4 regions of the Mesorhizobium sp. M1227 genome follow, and region 2 is predicted to be linked to each of the others. Evidence: predicted binding sites of a transcription regulator. Region 2 holds the regulator's gene; each other region holds the start of a gene.
The links. The regulator LexA, encoded in region 2, represses DNA repair genes until DNA is damaged. The targets are predictions, from matches to a motif close to TGTTCNNNNTGTGTTCNG.
Positions count from the first base shown of each region.

Region 1: NKH28_RS16605 (single-stranded DNA-binding protein) is a predicted target of LexA. The motif match lies at 2,381-2,398, and genes of this name have one in related genera.
Region 3: dnaE (DNA polymerase III subunit alpha) is a predicted target of LexA. The motif match lies at 939-956, and genes of this name have one in related genera.
Region 4: NKH28_RS08820 (DUF3072 domain-containing protein) is a predicted target of LexA. The motif match lies at 2,080-2,097, and genes of this name have one in related genera.

Region 1 is NZ_JAMYLZ010000012.1:28,720-32,121, forward strand. Features, by position in the region: gene NKH28_RS16590 (hypothetical protein) at 1-505, shown strand, start outside; gene NKH28_RS16595 (MarC family protein) at 580-1,209, shown strand; gene NKH28_RS16600 (OsmC family protein) at 1,218-1,643, opposite strand; gene NKH28_RS16605 (single-stranded DNA-binding protein) at 1,767-2,279, opposite strand; gene NKH28_RS16610 (cupin domain-containing protein) at 2,488-2,877, shown strand; gene NKH28_RS16615 (ArsR/SmtB family transcription factor) at 2,960-3,274, shown strand; gene NKH28_RS16620 (SRPBCC family protein) at 3,271-3,402, shown strand, end outside.
Region 2 is NZ_JAMYLZ010000016.1:16,197-19,598, reverse strand. Features, by position in the region: gene kynU (kynureninase) at 3-1,250, opposite strand; gene lexA (transcriptional repressor LexA) at 1,696-2,430, shown strand; gene NKH28_RS19195 (ComEC/Rec2 family competence protein) at 2,424-3,402, opposite strand, start outside.
Region 3 is NZ_JAMYLZ010000012.1:137,060-140,461, reverse strand. Features, by position in the region: gene NKH28_RS17090 (acetyl-CoA carboxylase biotin carboxylase subunit) at 1-645, shown strand, start outside; gene dnaE (DNA polymerase III subunit alpha) at 1,226-3,402, shown strand, end outside.
Region 4 is NZ_JAMYLZ010000004.1:261,598-264,999, forward strand. Features, by position in the region: gene NKH28_RS08810 (hypothetical protein) at 1-824, opposite strand, end outside; gene NKH28_RS08815 (hypothetical protein) at 1,465-1,590, shown strand; gene NKH28_RS08820 (DUF3072 domain-containing protein) at 1,825-2,043, opposite strand; gene NKH28_RS08825 (Crp/Fnr family transcriptional regulator) at 2,576-3,238, opposite strand.

The DNA of each region.
Region 1 (3,402 bases), on a different contig from region 2:
GCACAGCGATGGGCCCGTATCGGCCCTTGCCGAGAAACTGAATCTTTATGGCCGCTTCGTCGGCGCCTGGACGTTCGACGCCACGCGCCATCTCGAGGACGGTCAGGTGCTGACCGGGCGCGGCGAAGTGCATTTCGGCTGGGTGCTCGAAGGCCGCGCGATCCAGGACGTATGGATCCTGCCTGCCCGTGACGCCGGCCCCTCGCCCTCGCTCGGCAAATGGACCTTCTATGGCACGACGTTGCGCGTCTACGATCCCGGCGTTGACGCCTGGCACATCTTCTGGAGCGATCCGCGCAATCAGTACTACAGCCGCCAGCTCGGCCGTGCCGAGGGCGATACCATCATCCAGCAAGGCGCAGACGGCACCGGATCTGCTGTGCGCTGGAGCTTTTCGCGCATCACCGAAAATTCGTTCCGCTGGCTGGGCGAACGCTCACAGGACGACGGCGCCACCTGGCGTCTCGAAGTCGAGTTTCTGGCGCGCCGCACCGCCAGCCCCTGATCCGCACGGTTTCCACTGGCTCCGCTTTGCTCTACCAATCCCGTTATCCGGCTTTGCCGGCGGGGAGGGTCAGCATGCCGAGCTTCGACAGCCTGTTCAACGCCTTCGTCACCATACTGGTGACGATCGATCCGCCCGGCCTGGCGCCGCTCTTCCTCGCCGTTACCCGCGGCATGAACAGCGAGGAGCGCAACCAGGTCTCCGTGCGCGCCTCGGTCATCGCCTTCCTGGTAATGGCGTTGTTCGCAATCGCCGGCGCGTCGATCCTGTCAGTCTTCGGCATCACTCTGCCGGCCTTCCGCGTCGCCGGCGGCTTTCTGCTGTTCTTCATCGCCTTCGAAATGGTGTTCGAGCGCCGGCAGGACCGCAAGGAGAAGATCGGCGACGTCGCCATCACCAGGGACATGATCCACAACATCGCCGCCTTTCCGCTGGCGATCCCGCTTATTGCCGGTCCCGGCGCGATTTCGGCGACCGTCCTGCTCTCAAGCTCGTTTCAGGGTTTGGGCGCTCAGACAGCCCTTGTCGGCATCATCGCCATCTGCCTCGTCATCACCTACCTGGTGTTCGTGCTGTCAGAGCGCATCGACCGTATCCTCGGCCAAACCGGCCGTTCGATCCTGACAAGGCTGCTCGGCGTCATCCTGGCGGCGCTCGCCGTACAGTTCGTCGCCGACGGCATCAAGGCGCTGATGGCGACGTAGGGACAGCCCTACTTCGCTGTCGTTTCAATGACTTCGAAGTCGTGGGTAATCTCGGCAGTCTTGGCCATCATTGCCGAGGCCGAGCAGTATTTCTCGATCGAAAGCCCGATCGCCCGCTTTACCTTGTCGTGTGACAGCGCCCGGCCCTTGACGACAAAATGCATGTGAATGCGGGTGAACACCCTGGGATCGGCTTCTGCACGGTCGGCATCGAGTTCGACCACGCAATCTTCGACCGCCTCGCGCCCCTTTTCGAGGATATGGACCACGTCATAGGCCGAGCAGCCGCCAGTGCCGATCAGCACCAGTTCCATTGGGCTCGGCCCCGGCGTCTTGCCCTCCGGCCCGAACGCAGTGCCTAGCACCAGCTTGTGCCCATTGGCGGACTCGCCAACGAAAGTGCGCTCCTCGACCCATTTGACCCTTGCCTTCACCTGATACGTCCTTTCACCGCTCAAACGCACAACGTCCCAAAAATCCAAGACAGATTTTCGGGACGCCATTTCGTGGCCAAGGTGCCGGCGCTTTTCGCCGCAAGGGCAGTCCGCTCCGAGAAATCAGAACGGGATTTCGTCGTCCAGCTCGCGCGACGAACCACCGCCGCCGCCCTTGTTGGCGCCACCGCGATTGAAACTTTCGCCCGGGCCGGACTGGCCGAAATCGGAACCGCGGCTCGCACCACCACCGGCATAGTTGCCGACCTGGCCGCCGCCCTCGCCCCGCGCATCGAGCATCTGCAGCTCGCCGCGGAATTTCTGCAACACGATTTCGGTCGTATAGCGGTCATTGCCGGTCTGGTCCTGCCATTTGCGCGTCTGCAGCTGGCCCTCGACATAGACCTTCATGCCCTTCTTCAGATACTGCTCGGCCACCTTGGCGATCTGGTCGTTGAAGATCACGACATTGTGCCACTCGGTCTTTTCCTTGCGCTCTCCGGACGTCTTGTCGCGCCAGCTTTCCGACGTCGCGATGCGGATGTTGACGACCGGGTCACCCGAATTCAGGCGGCGGATTTCAGGGTCCGCCCCGAGGTTGCCCACCAGAATGACCTTGTTGACGCTACCCGCCATGATACTTCTCCGCGCTCATCCGAAACCGAATTTTTGTCGCCGCACCTTACAGGCGATGGACAATCCCTGCCTGCCGTCGCTGCCTTTTCCCACAAGGTTTTTGTTCTCTTTTCGTTCTATAGGAGAGGCCTTGCACTGTCAATAGTTGTCAGTAAGAAGTAGTGTCTCGGCGTCGAATTTCCACAGACCATGGGATCGAGGCGAACGCATGAAGATGGTTGCGCATGACGATCAGCCGCAAGAAGAATGGCGGACGGGAGTAAAGACCCGCATGCATGTCTCTGCCCGCAACGGCGCAACTCAACTTTGCATGTTTGAACAATGGGTCGAACCGGCGGTTGGCGCCCCGACACATTGGCACCCGGTCGAGGAAGTGCTTACCGTCATCGCTGGCAGGGCCGAGATGTGGATCGACGAAGAGCATCTCGTCTTGACTGCCGGACAGTCGCTTGTTGTCGCCGCGCACAGGCAACATGGCTTCCGAAACGTCGGCTCCGAATTGCTTCATATTCATGCTGTGCTCGCGTCACCAGTTTTCGAGGCGACGTTCAACGGATCCCCCGACATGGTGAGACGCTGGCTTCCAGCGAGTTTGTAAAACCTCGCCTGTCTTAAAAAACACCGCCTGTCTTAAAGAACACGGCTTGCCAAACCGATAAGTATTGACTTATGCTTTCGGCATGATCGAAGCAGACATTTTTCGGGCACTAGCGGATCCAACGCGTCGCGCCGTCTATGAGCGGCTCGCCGACGGCGAGATGACGGTGTCGGAACTGCGCACTGGCATACCGGTATCGCAGCCGGCGGTATCGCAACATCTCGCAGTGCTGCGCGGCGCCGGCCTCGTGGTCGAGCGCCGGGCCGGTCGCAACGCCTATTACCGCGTCGATCCGAAGGGGCTTGCGCCACTGCTCGGCTGGATCGAACGCTACCGTGCGTTCTGGCCAGAGCGCATCGAAAGGCTCAAGACGGTTTTGAAGGACATGGACCAATGACCAGCCGAGGCAAAGAACGCGCCGAAATGGCCGCAGACAAGATCGAGTTCGAGTGCGAGCTGCCCGAACCGCCGGAAAAGGTGTGGCGGGCACTGACGGTGCCGGACCTGCTCGCGGCCTGGATGATG
Region 2 (3,402 bases):
TCTCAAGTGACAGCTGCTTTGATGGCGAAGCGCGCATCCTTCCACGCACCGGTGCGCAGGATGTCCTCAAGCACTTTGACGGCCTGCCAGACATCGGCATAGCCGACATAGAGCGGGGTGAAGCCGAAGCGCATGGTCGATGGCGCGCGAAAATCGCCGATCACGCCACGTTCGATCAGCGCGCGCATGACCTGGTAGCCATGCTCATGCATGAATGAAATCTGGCTGCCGCGTTTTTCCCCATCGCGCGTGCTTTCGAGCGTGAGCCCGTAAGTGCCGCACTTTGCCTCGACAAGCTCGATGAACAGATCCGCCAGCGCGATGCTCTTCTTGCGCACCGCCGTCATGTCGACATCGTTCCAGATGTCGAGCGCGCCCTTCAGCGTGCGCATCGACAGGACCGGATGGGTGCCGCACAGAAATCGGCGGATGCCGGTGCCGGCCGCATAGCCTGGCTCGAAGGCGAAGGGCCGTGCATGGCCCCACCAGCCGGTGAGCGGCTGCTGGATGTCGGAAAGATGCCGCTCAGCCGCATAGATGAAGGCAGGCGCGCCCGGGCCGCCATTCAGATATTTGTAGGTGCAGCCAACGGCAAAATCGGCGTTTGCCTTGTCGAGCTCGACTGGCATCGCGCCGGCGGTGTGGCAGAGATCCCAGACGATCATCGCCCCGGCTTCCTGAGCCCTGCGCGTCAGCGTCGGCATGTCGCGCAGTTCGCCCGACTTGTAGTTGACGTGGTTGACCAGCACCACGGCGGTGCGTTCGTCGATCAGCTCTTCGATGGTCGGCGCGTCGACCCCCGAGAGGCGCAGCAGCGTATCTTTTCGCGTCGAAACCACACCCTCAGCCATGTAGAGGTCCGTCGGAAAACTATCGCCCTCGGCGACGATGACCTGCCGCTCCGGTCGCATGGCCATGGCGGCGTGCAGCAGCTTGTAGATGTTGACCGATGTCGTGTCGCAGACCACCGTCTGGCCGGCCGCGGCACCGATCAGGCGCCCGAGCTGGTCGCCAAGTTCAAGCGGCATGTTGAACCAGCCGGCGGTGTTCCATGCGCGGATGAGATCATACGACCATTCTTCGGTCGCGGCCTTGTGCAGTTCATCGAAAGCGGCACGTGAAGCAGCTCCTAGCGAATTGCCGTCGAGATAGATCACTCCTTGCGGCAACACAAAGCGGTCGCGCATCGCGCGCAGCGGATCCGCGGCATCCATCGCCTTTATGGCCACGAGATCGGGAATTCCTGTCATGATTTGTCTGCTCCCCCAAGATCCAACGCAACGTCGGACACGCATCGACTGTTCTTCCATTACCTGGTTGCGCGCAGCAAGGCTCCACCGGCGAGAAGCAGCCTGACCAGGCGGTGGAAGCCGGGACTTAACCCGAGGTTGGCGTTTTGAGTTCGTTTCGTTCACGGTGCATTGACCAAACCGCACAGTCGATACGGTTCAATTCCGTGCCTTTTACCAACCGACGGCCGATGCCAGTGCCGCCTTCTAGGAGACCAGAAGGGCGCAAACGAAGCAGAATCAAGGCGATAAGGCTCGCGGCGATGAAAATGCGGTACGCCGGTAGGGGACGTCGTTTGTTTCCCGAGCCTTAACGCATTCATTAAACTTTAAACAGTTGCGGAACACAACTGGAACAGATAGTGTTTGTTCTGGGTTTGTTTTTCTGATTCTGTTGGGGGTCGCTATGCTGACACGCAAACAACACGAACTGCTTATGTTCATCCACGAAAGGTTGAAGGAAAGCGGTATCCCGCCTTCCTTCGACGAGATGAAGGAAGCGCTCGACCTGGCTTCCAAATCCGGAATCCACCGGCTGATTACGGCGCTGGAGGAGCGCGGCTTCATTCGCCGTTTGCCCAACCGGGCCCGTGCGCTGGAGGTGCTGCGCCTGCCTGACTCGATCGCCCCCGGCCTCAATGCGGCACGCAAGTTCTCGCCGAGTGTCATCCAGGGCAGTCTTGGGCAAGGCGCCCCTCGGCAAGGCAAGCCGACATCGTCGCGCGTGCCCGCAGCCGGAAATGACGACGATGTCGTCGCCGCCGTTTCGATCCCGGTGATGGGCCGCATCGCTGCCGGTGTGCCGATCGACGCCATCCAGCACCAGACGCATTCGATTTCGGTGCCGCCGGATATGATCATGGGCGGCGAGCATTATGCGCTTGAGGTCAAAGGCGATTCGATGATCGAGGCCGGCATTTTCGACGGCGACACGGTGATCATCCGCAATGCCGATACGGCGAGCCCCGGTGAGATCGTGGTGGCACTGGTCGACGAGGAGGAAGCGACGCTGAAGCGGTTCCGCCGCAAGGGCGCCTCGATCGCCCTGGAAGCCGCCAATCCGGCCTACGAGACGCGCATCTTCGGACCAGACAGGGTCAAGGTGCAGGGCAAGCTCGTCGGACTGATCCGCCGCTACTGAGCTCCGCCCTTGGCGCCGGCTTTGGGGTTGTCGGCCCGGCGGTATGGCGGCAGGCCCCGTGCCGCGCGTGAAAATTTCCGCTGCACGTGCCAGGGCCGGTATGATTTTTCGACGGCGAAGCGGATCTCGGCGCGTGTTGCCGCTTGTGGATCGAAATAGACGGCGGCACTTCCCGCGCGCGCCAGTTGCCGTTTGGTGACGACGAGGACCAGCCGGTCGTAGTAGCAGGGGTTATGGGCGGTGGCGTCGTCGATGACGATCAAGCTGGCAAAGGCGCAGGCTGGCCGCGCAGTATCGCGGTCCTTGGCTTGCGCGATGATCGCGCCGGATGGATGCCTGGCAAGGCAGAGGCCGTCCGTGCAAATGAACGGCATGCCCGGCGGTAGGTCGGCCGGATCGGCAATGTCGAATTGCGGGTCGTTCTTTCCAGGTGTTTCCGGCGCGACGATAGCCTCTGATGTGAGCGCGCGTTTCCAGTTGTCGATGGTGAACTCATTCGGGCGTGCCCGGTTGACCGCGAGTTCACCGCTGCCGATCGGCAGCGCGACCAGCCGTGCGTCCTCCGAGACCAATACGTCGGGTATGCGTGTCTGCGTTGTCGTCAGCAAGCCGGCGAGCGCAAAAGGAAGTGCCGCCAGCCGCAACCACGTCGTCGCCATGCTGGCAATGACGAGGGCGATCGTCACCAGAAGGACGGATCTCAGCGAAATCAGCCCGACCGCATCGATCGGCGAGCGCTCCGAGATCCACCCGGACAGGGCGATCATCGCCGTCAGCCCCTTGCCCATGACATAGAGAAAAGGGCCATCCGCACCGAACGGCATCGCCAGCGCGCTGAGAACGGCGAAGGGCATGACGACCAGTGACACGATGGGCATGATGGCCAGATTGGCGAACAGGCTGAGCGGCGCCACGCGCTGGAAATGCCATATGGCGAAAAGCGCCGTGGCGCTCCCTGCAATGATCGAGGTC
Region 3 (3,402 bases), on a different contig from region 2:
ATTGTGCCGAACAGCGAAGAAAACGCGGTGCTGGCCGCGATCGCAACCGCGGTCGAACTGCTGCGCCGCGACCGGCTCGACCGGCTGGGCGGGCGGCTGGCGCCGCATTCGGGCGCCTTGAAACGCGATTGGGTGGTGAAGATCGGCCGGGATTATCTTTCGGTTGCCATCGTCGAAGGCATGATTTCCATTCCGATGGAGCTCGACCTCACAATCGACGGCGGCAAACCGCTGACGGTGGCATCCGACTGGCGGCCGGGCGATCTCATCTGGCGCGGCACGGTCGGCGGCCGCAAGGTCGCGGCGCAAGTCAGGCCGGTGCTGAACGGGTTCCGCATCGCCTGGAAAGGCATCTCGGTGACAGCCCGCGCCATGCTGCCGCGCACCGCCGAACTCGAAAGGCTGATGCCGGAAAAAGTGGCGCCGGATACCTCGAAGATGCTGCTATGCCCGATGCCCGGCCTCGTCGTGTCGATTGCCGTTGCCGAGGGGCAGGAGGTCAAGGCCGGCGAGACGCTGGCCGTGGTCGAGGCGATGAAGATGGAAAACGTGCTGCGCGCCGAGCGCGACCTCATCGTCTCGAAGCTCAACGCCAAGCCCGGCGACAGCCTTGCCGTCGATGCTGTGATCATGGAATTCGCGTGAGGTTGGACCCGCCGTCGACGCTCTGTCTGAAGTTGGCGGGACAGCGCGCCCCTCTGTCCTGCCGGACATCTCCCCCTCAAGTGTCCCTAAAGTGGGGAGATTGGCAGCTTCGGGGCCCAGCTCGCTCCTGCAACGTTGGAAATTGGCGAAAGCCGAGATGATGGCCAATCTCCCCCCTCATGGGGGAGATGTCCGGCAGGACAGAGGGGGGCGCGAAGGAACGCGACCTGCAATCCTCTGGATACGCCCTCGGGAGACGGACAACTCGAATTTTTCCCCGTCGCGCCGTATTTTGTTCTTGCTTTGTGCCGGCAGCTATGCTATTAATTTGGCTATGGTGCTAATTGGCTCCAACGACCCGCCCGCCGAGGCGGGTTTTGTTTGTAGCCTGAGGTTGGCGGGACAGCGCCCCTCTCTGTCCTGCCGGACATCTCCCCCACAAGGGGGGAAATTGGCAGCTTCGGCGGTTGCTCTAAACCTCCAAAGCTCTAATCACTAGCGCTGGACTTGTGCTACCCGGCGCTCGACAATACAATACATCTTCATCGACTGAGTCCTTGTGAGGCGGCGCGAAAAAACCATGGCGGATGAAAGACTTCCACGCGATCCCTTGCTGCGCGAGGCCTATGCAAAGGCGTCGCGGGCGGAGGCGGCGGCGCGTCGGTTCATTCATCTGCGCGTGCATTCGGCCTATTCGCTGCTCGAAGGTGCCTTGCAGCTCGGCAAGATCGTCGGCCATGCGGTGCAGGACGAATGCCCGGCAATCGCCGTCACCGACACCAACAATCTGTTCGGCGCGCTGGAATTCGCCCAGAAGGCGGTAAAGGATGGCATCCAGCCGATCATCGGCTGCCAGATCGACCTCGCCTTTTCCGGCGAGGCGAGCGACAGCCAGCGCGACCGCAGGCGGCAAGGACCGGAGATGCGGCCGGTCGTCCTGATCGCCGCAACCGAGGCCGGCTACGGCAATCTGGTCAGGCTGGTCAGCCGCGTCTACCTCGAGACACCGCCCGGCGAAGCGGTGCATCTGACGAGCGAGATGCTGCAGGGCCACACCGACGGATTGATCTGCCTTACGGGCGGGCCGCGCGGTCCGATCGGCACTGCATTGAAACAGGATCGCCGCGAACTCGCCGAGACCCGGCTCTCGGCGCTCAAGAGCCTGTTCGGCGACCGGCTCTATGTCGAGCTTGAGCGCGTGTCCGGCTATGACCGCGCCATCGAGCAGTCGTCGGTCGATCTCGCCTACCGCCACGATCTGCCGCTGGTTGCCACCAACGAGGCGTTTTTCTTCTCTCGTGAAGACTATGAGGCGCATGACGCCCTGATCGCCATCGCAGAAGGTTCCGTGGTTGCGGCCGACAATCGCCGCCGCCTTTCGCCCGACCACTTCCTGAGAGGCCAGGCCGATATGGCGAGGCTGTTCGCCGACCTGCCGGAAGCAATCGACAACACCGTCGAGATCGCGCTGCGCTGCTCGTATTACCCGAAGACCCGCAATCCGATTCTGCCGCGCTTTGCCGGCCGCGATGTCGCCGACGCCGATGCTGCGGTCAAGGCGGAGGCGCAGGAGCTTGCCAGGCAGGCGCATGAAGGGCTGGAGGCGCGGCTGGCGGCGCACGGCCCGACGCCCGGCTATACCGTCGAGCAATATCGCGAAAGGCTGGATTTCGAGCTCGGCGTCATCGAGAAGATGAAATATCCGGGCTATTTCCTGATCGTTGCCGACTTCATCAAATGGGCCAAGGCACAAGGCATTCCGGTCGGCCCGGGCCGCGGTTCGGGCGCCGGCTCGCTGGTCGCCTATGCCACGACCATCACCGACATCGATCCACTGCGTTTTTCGCTGCTGTTCGAGCGCTTCCTCAATCCCGACCGCGTGTCTATGCCCGACTTCGACATCGACTTCTGCCAGGACCGGCGCGAGGAAGTCATCCGCTACGTCCAGCAGAAATACGGCCGCGACCAGGTTGGCCAGATCATCACCTTCGGCACGTTGCAGGCGCGCGCGGTGCTGCGCGACGTCGGCCGCGTGCTGCAGATGCCTTACGGGCAGGTCGACAAGCTGAGCAAGATGGTGCCGTCGAACCCGGCCAATCCGGTCAAGCTCGCCGACGCCATCGCCAACGAGCCGCGCTTTGCCGAAGAGGCGGAGCGTGAGCCGATCGTGCAGACGCTGCTCGATACGGCGCAGAAACTGGAAGGTCTTTATCGGCACGCCTCGACGCACGCCGCCGGCATCGTCATCGGCGACCGGCCGCTGTCGGAGCTGGTGCCGATGTACCGCGATCCGCGCTCGGACATGCCGGTCACGCAGTTCAACATGAAATATGTCGAGCAGGCCGGGCTGGTGAAATTCGACTTCCTTGGCCTGAAGACGCTGACGGTGCTGGACAGGGCCGTCAAGCTGATCCGCCGCCGCGGCATCGAGATCGATCTTGCCCACATTCCGCTCGACGACCCCGAAACCTACGCCATGCTGTCGCGCGGCGAGGTGGTCGGCGTGTTCCAGGTGGAAAGTGCCGGCATGCGCAAGGCGCTGATCGGCATGCGGCCCGACTGTATCGAGGACATTATCGCGCTGGTCGCGCTCTACCGGCCGGGGCCGATGGAGAACATACCGACCTACAACGCCAGAAAGCACGGCGAGGAGGAGATGGCGTCGATCCACCCGAAGATCGACCATCTCGTCAAGGAGACGCAAGGCGTCATCGTCTACCAGGAACAGGTGATGCAGATCGCGCAGGAGCTCTCCGG
Region 4 (3,402 bases), on a different contig from region 2:
ATCCTGAGTTCGGCCAGCGTTGGTTGCCACCAGCCTCGCTGCCGTTCCGGTAATCCGGCAGCACGCCGAGCGGGCCATGTTCTAATCAATTCAGCCAACGTCGCCGGACGCCATCGGCCCCAGACGTGGTCGACGTTCGCCTCGATCAAATGCGGATAGAACGCTGCTATCTGCGAGGCGTCGACGAGTTCACCCGAAATCTCGGTGAAGACCACGATACCGTATTGCTCCGTTGCCACGGCACGGCCAAGCCGGGGTAAATCGTCTGGGGGCAGTGGATAGCGACGTCGCCTGCGTTCGGCATACCGCAATCTGGCGGCTTTATGTTCCTCGGAGTCTTTGGACGCTTCTCGTCGCCGTTTCCTCTCCTCCGGTTCTGCGCGGCCTGCGGCCCTTTCGATGCTTGGCCAATGGCGCTTCAACTCCTCGTATGAGCGGAAAGGCACCCTCCAGGCCCGCAGTTCGTCGTCCCAGCTCGCCCATGGAACGGCTCGTAGTTCCTCAAGAACCGTCCGCGAATAAGGCGTGCGAATGCGCAGGTCGTCCGCGACTTCCAGATACCGGCTCGACAGGGGATCGAAGGCGAAGGCATCCCGTCCCTTGCTGTCATCATGTGCTGCTCGCAAATCCGCCTCTTGCGCAAGCCAGCGCTGGATCCGCCGCTCTGCAGTCTTTCCTGGCACGAACCAGGTTCTGCGCTCGTCACTCCACCTGGCGCGCGGGAATGTCTGTCGAAACCGCTCAACCGCCGCACGATCGTACGGAAAGCGCGCTTCGGCACCAGGAGCTGTCTGCGGTGCAGCAGGGGCGTCGGATTTTTCCATCAGATTGCGAAGCACAGCATGCGCGCAAACAACGCGGTGCAGCTCATTTGGGTCCAAGAACATCAGAACGTATAGTTAGACCTGCACGAGGAAGCCGATGAGGCGATCGGTGAAGACGCTCCCGCCTTACATATGCCGCTACGGTTGACCAGGATCCGCGTGAGAACTTCACGTTTGTGCTCCGATTGGCACCGGGTCCTGACAGCATCGTGCTTTCGGTTGTTCTGTGGTTCCTCGACCGATAGCAGGACGGCGAGCCCGCGTCGCCGGAGGATAAGAACGACGCGGGCCGATCGGAGATATCCGATCTGGCAGCAAAAATATGAGGGAAAGAGTTTGCTGCGTGGGCAGAACTTTTCCTGCGCGCCGGTGTTCCATCGCGTGAGGAAAAAAGCCCGCCGCACAGGTTGATGCGGCGGGTCGATCAAACGCTGTTGCACCGAGCGGGGGGTCGGACATGCCCGGTGCGCGCGGACCACGCGAACTTTAGATGCACCAGGTGCGATGCGTCCACCAACCGACGGTTGGAGTTTCATTCCGAGAACTGTCTCACAGTGCGAAGCGGGCAAGTAGTTTATCGGGAACCCAGCCTTGGCACAGCACGTTGCTCAGTCGCTGACCTTCGCAAAGGATGCATACAATGGCGAAAGACATATCTCGCGAGGAAGAGCAACGCGGCACCGAAAAAGTTTTCTTCTGGGGCGCTGCAATCGCCCTTGTCCTGTTTGTGTCTTTGGTTACCATCGCCCTCGTCGGAAGGGCCTGATCTGTTTCGACAGTAGGATTGGATCGGGGGGTGCGAGGTCTCGGTGGGTTTAGGGCGAATGCCGGGCTGTTGTACCCTATGAGCCGCTCCCATCCGCCGTTTGTCGTCTCGATCGCCGGTCGAGCCACAATGCACTGAATTCAGAAGATTCATTGCGGGTCACCTGCACCAAAACTGTCCCAATCCAATCCGATCGGCTGTCCTTTGCTAGAGACGAAAAGCCACGGGCGGACGCTACAGGCCTAACTTTTCCCGGAGTGCACCAATGCGTTTAGAAGCTTCCGCCTTGCTAAGGCCGTCGGCATAGGCCTCAGGGTCGTCGGCCTGTTCGGCCAGAGTTTTCAGATATGAGGCTTGTGCGGGAGTCATTGGGTCATCTCCGCTGACCCAATCTTCCGGGTCTTTTCCGACATTTGCCGATGCCTCGATTTTTGGGTTGTGCCGGTCGCCCATGGTCAATCTCCCTTGATTGATCAGCACAATGAGAAACGATCATGATTTGTTCCGCCACATTTGGTAGGGTTTCTCAGACCGTTTGCAGGGCTGCTCGTCACCGACCTGGTCAGTGTGTGGGATCGGTCGGAGTAACGTCGACGCTGGCCGGGACCCGGACAACACGTCGACTGCGGCTGGATGGTGGTTCCCGCGCCGGACTGGTCGCCAACGGCGCTGACAGAGCCTCCGGTCTCAACATATCAATTCTTTGTGGGAAGGGAGAGACTCGGCGTGCCTCACTCAAACTGTCGCAACCAGCAGGGGTTGCCCTTCGCGGATCGAGACCCCCCGCCCAGCATTAGCGATGGCCTGCCGCTTTAGGTGGTTTGTCTCATCCCATCGGCGGACTTCGATATTGGCGCGGATCATGGAGATGCCTGCTCGCCGATCAGGCGGGCGTATTCCGCCTCCGGCTGGCCATATGAGCTGTTTGCCAAGGTGATGAGACCAGTTCGATCACGGACGATGACCTCGCCACGATTTGACCTGATCAGACCGCGGCCTTCCAGCATTTGAAGTGCCAGGGTGACGCCCGGCGTCGTACACCCAACATGACCGACAGGAATTCATGGGTAATCGGCAGCCGGTCGCCTTCTATGCGGTCGTTGCACATGACCAGCCATCTTGCCAGCCGTTCTTCCAGTTTCAAACGCGCATTGGCGAGGGCGGTATAGCTTGCCTGGATCCACGCGTAGTGCACGTACCGCAGCAGAAAAAGCCGCAGCGTCGGGCTGTCGGAAAGCGCCTTTGTGAATGGCTCGGCGTCCATGCTGGCAACCTCGGCATCCGCTTGAATGTAGCAGTCGTGCGGCGATCGATCGCCGCCCATGATCAGCGCCGAGCCGGTCATGCCCTCGAAACCAATGACTATAACTTCGGCGTCGACCTCCGGCCGGAGTTTCGCCACCATCGAGCCGATCCCCGTCTCAAAGAAGTAGACGGCCTCGATAGCGGCGTTTGCGGTTTCGAGTTGCGTCCTCAATGGCAGAAAGCTGCTGTGAAGGTGAGGCCTGAGCAATTGAAGGTTGGCCGGAGACATGCGCCGCAGCAGTTCGTTTCTGTATACAGGCTCTGGGCTAGGAATTGGCTGTGGCGCCCGATCGCGGTCTTCTGAGTTTGCGACGCCAATTTTGGAGGTGTTGGGGCTGCTCATGGCTCCCTCCCGAATTGGGGCGGAAGCACGATGCTCGCTCACAGCCGGCGATGCCCTTAATGTTTATCACCGATCAAAGCAGAGTACGCCTTTCAAACCGGCGAGTCCCGAGAATTATCCGTCGGTCGATGCGGCATGTCCACCTCTCCGGGCCTCCGCGCCCC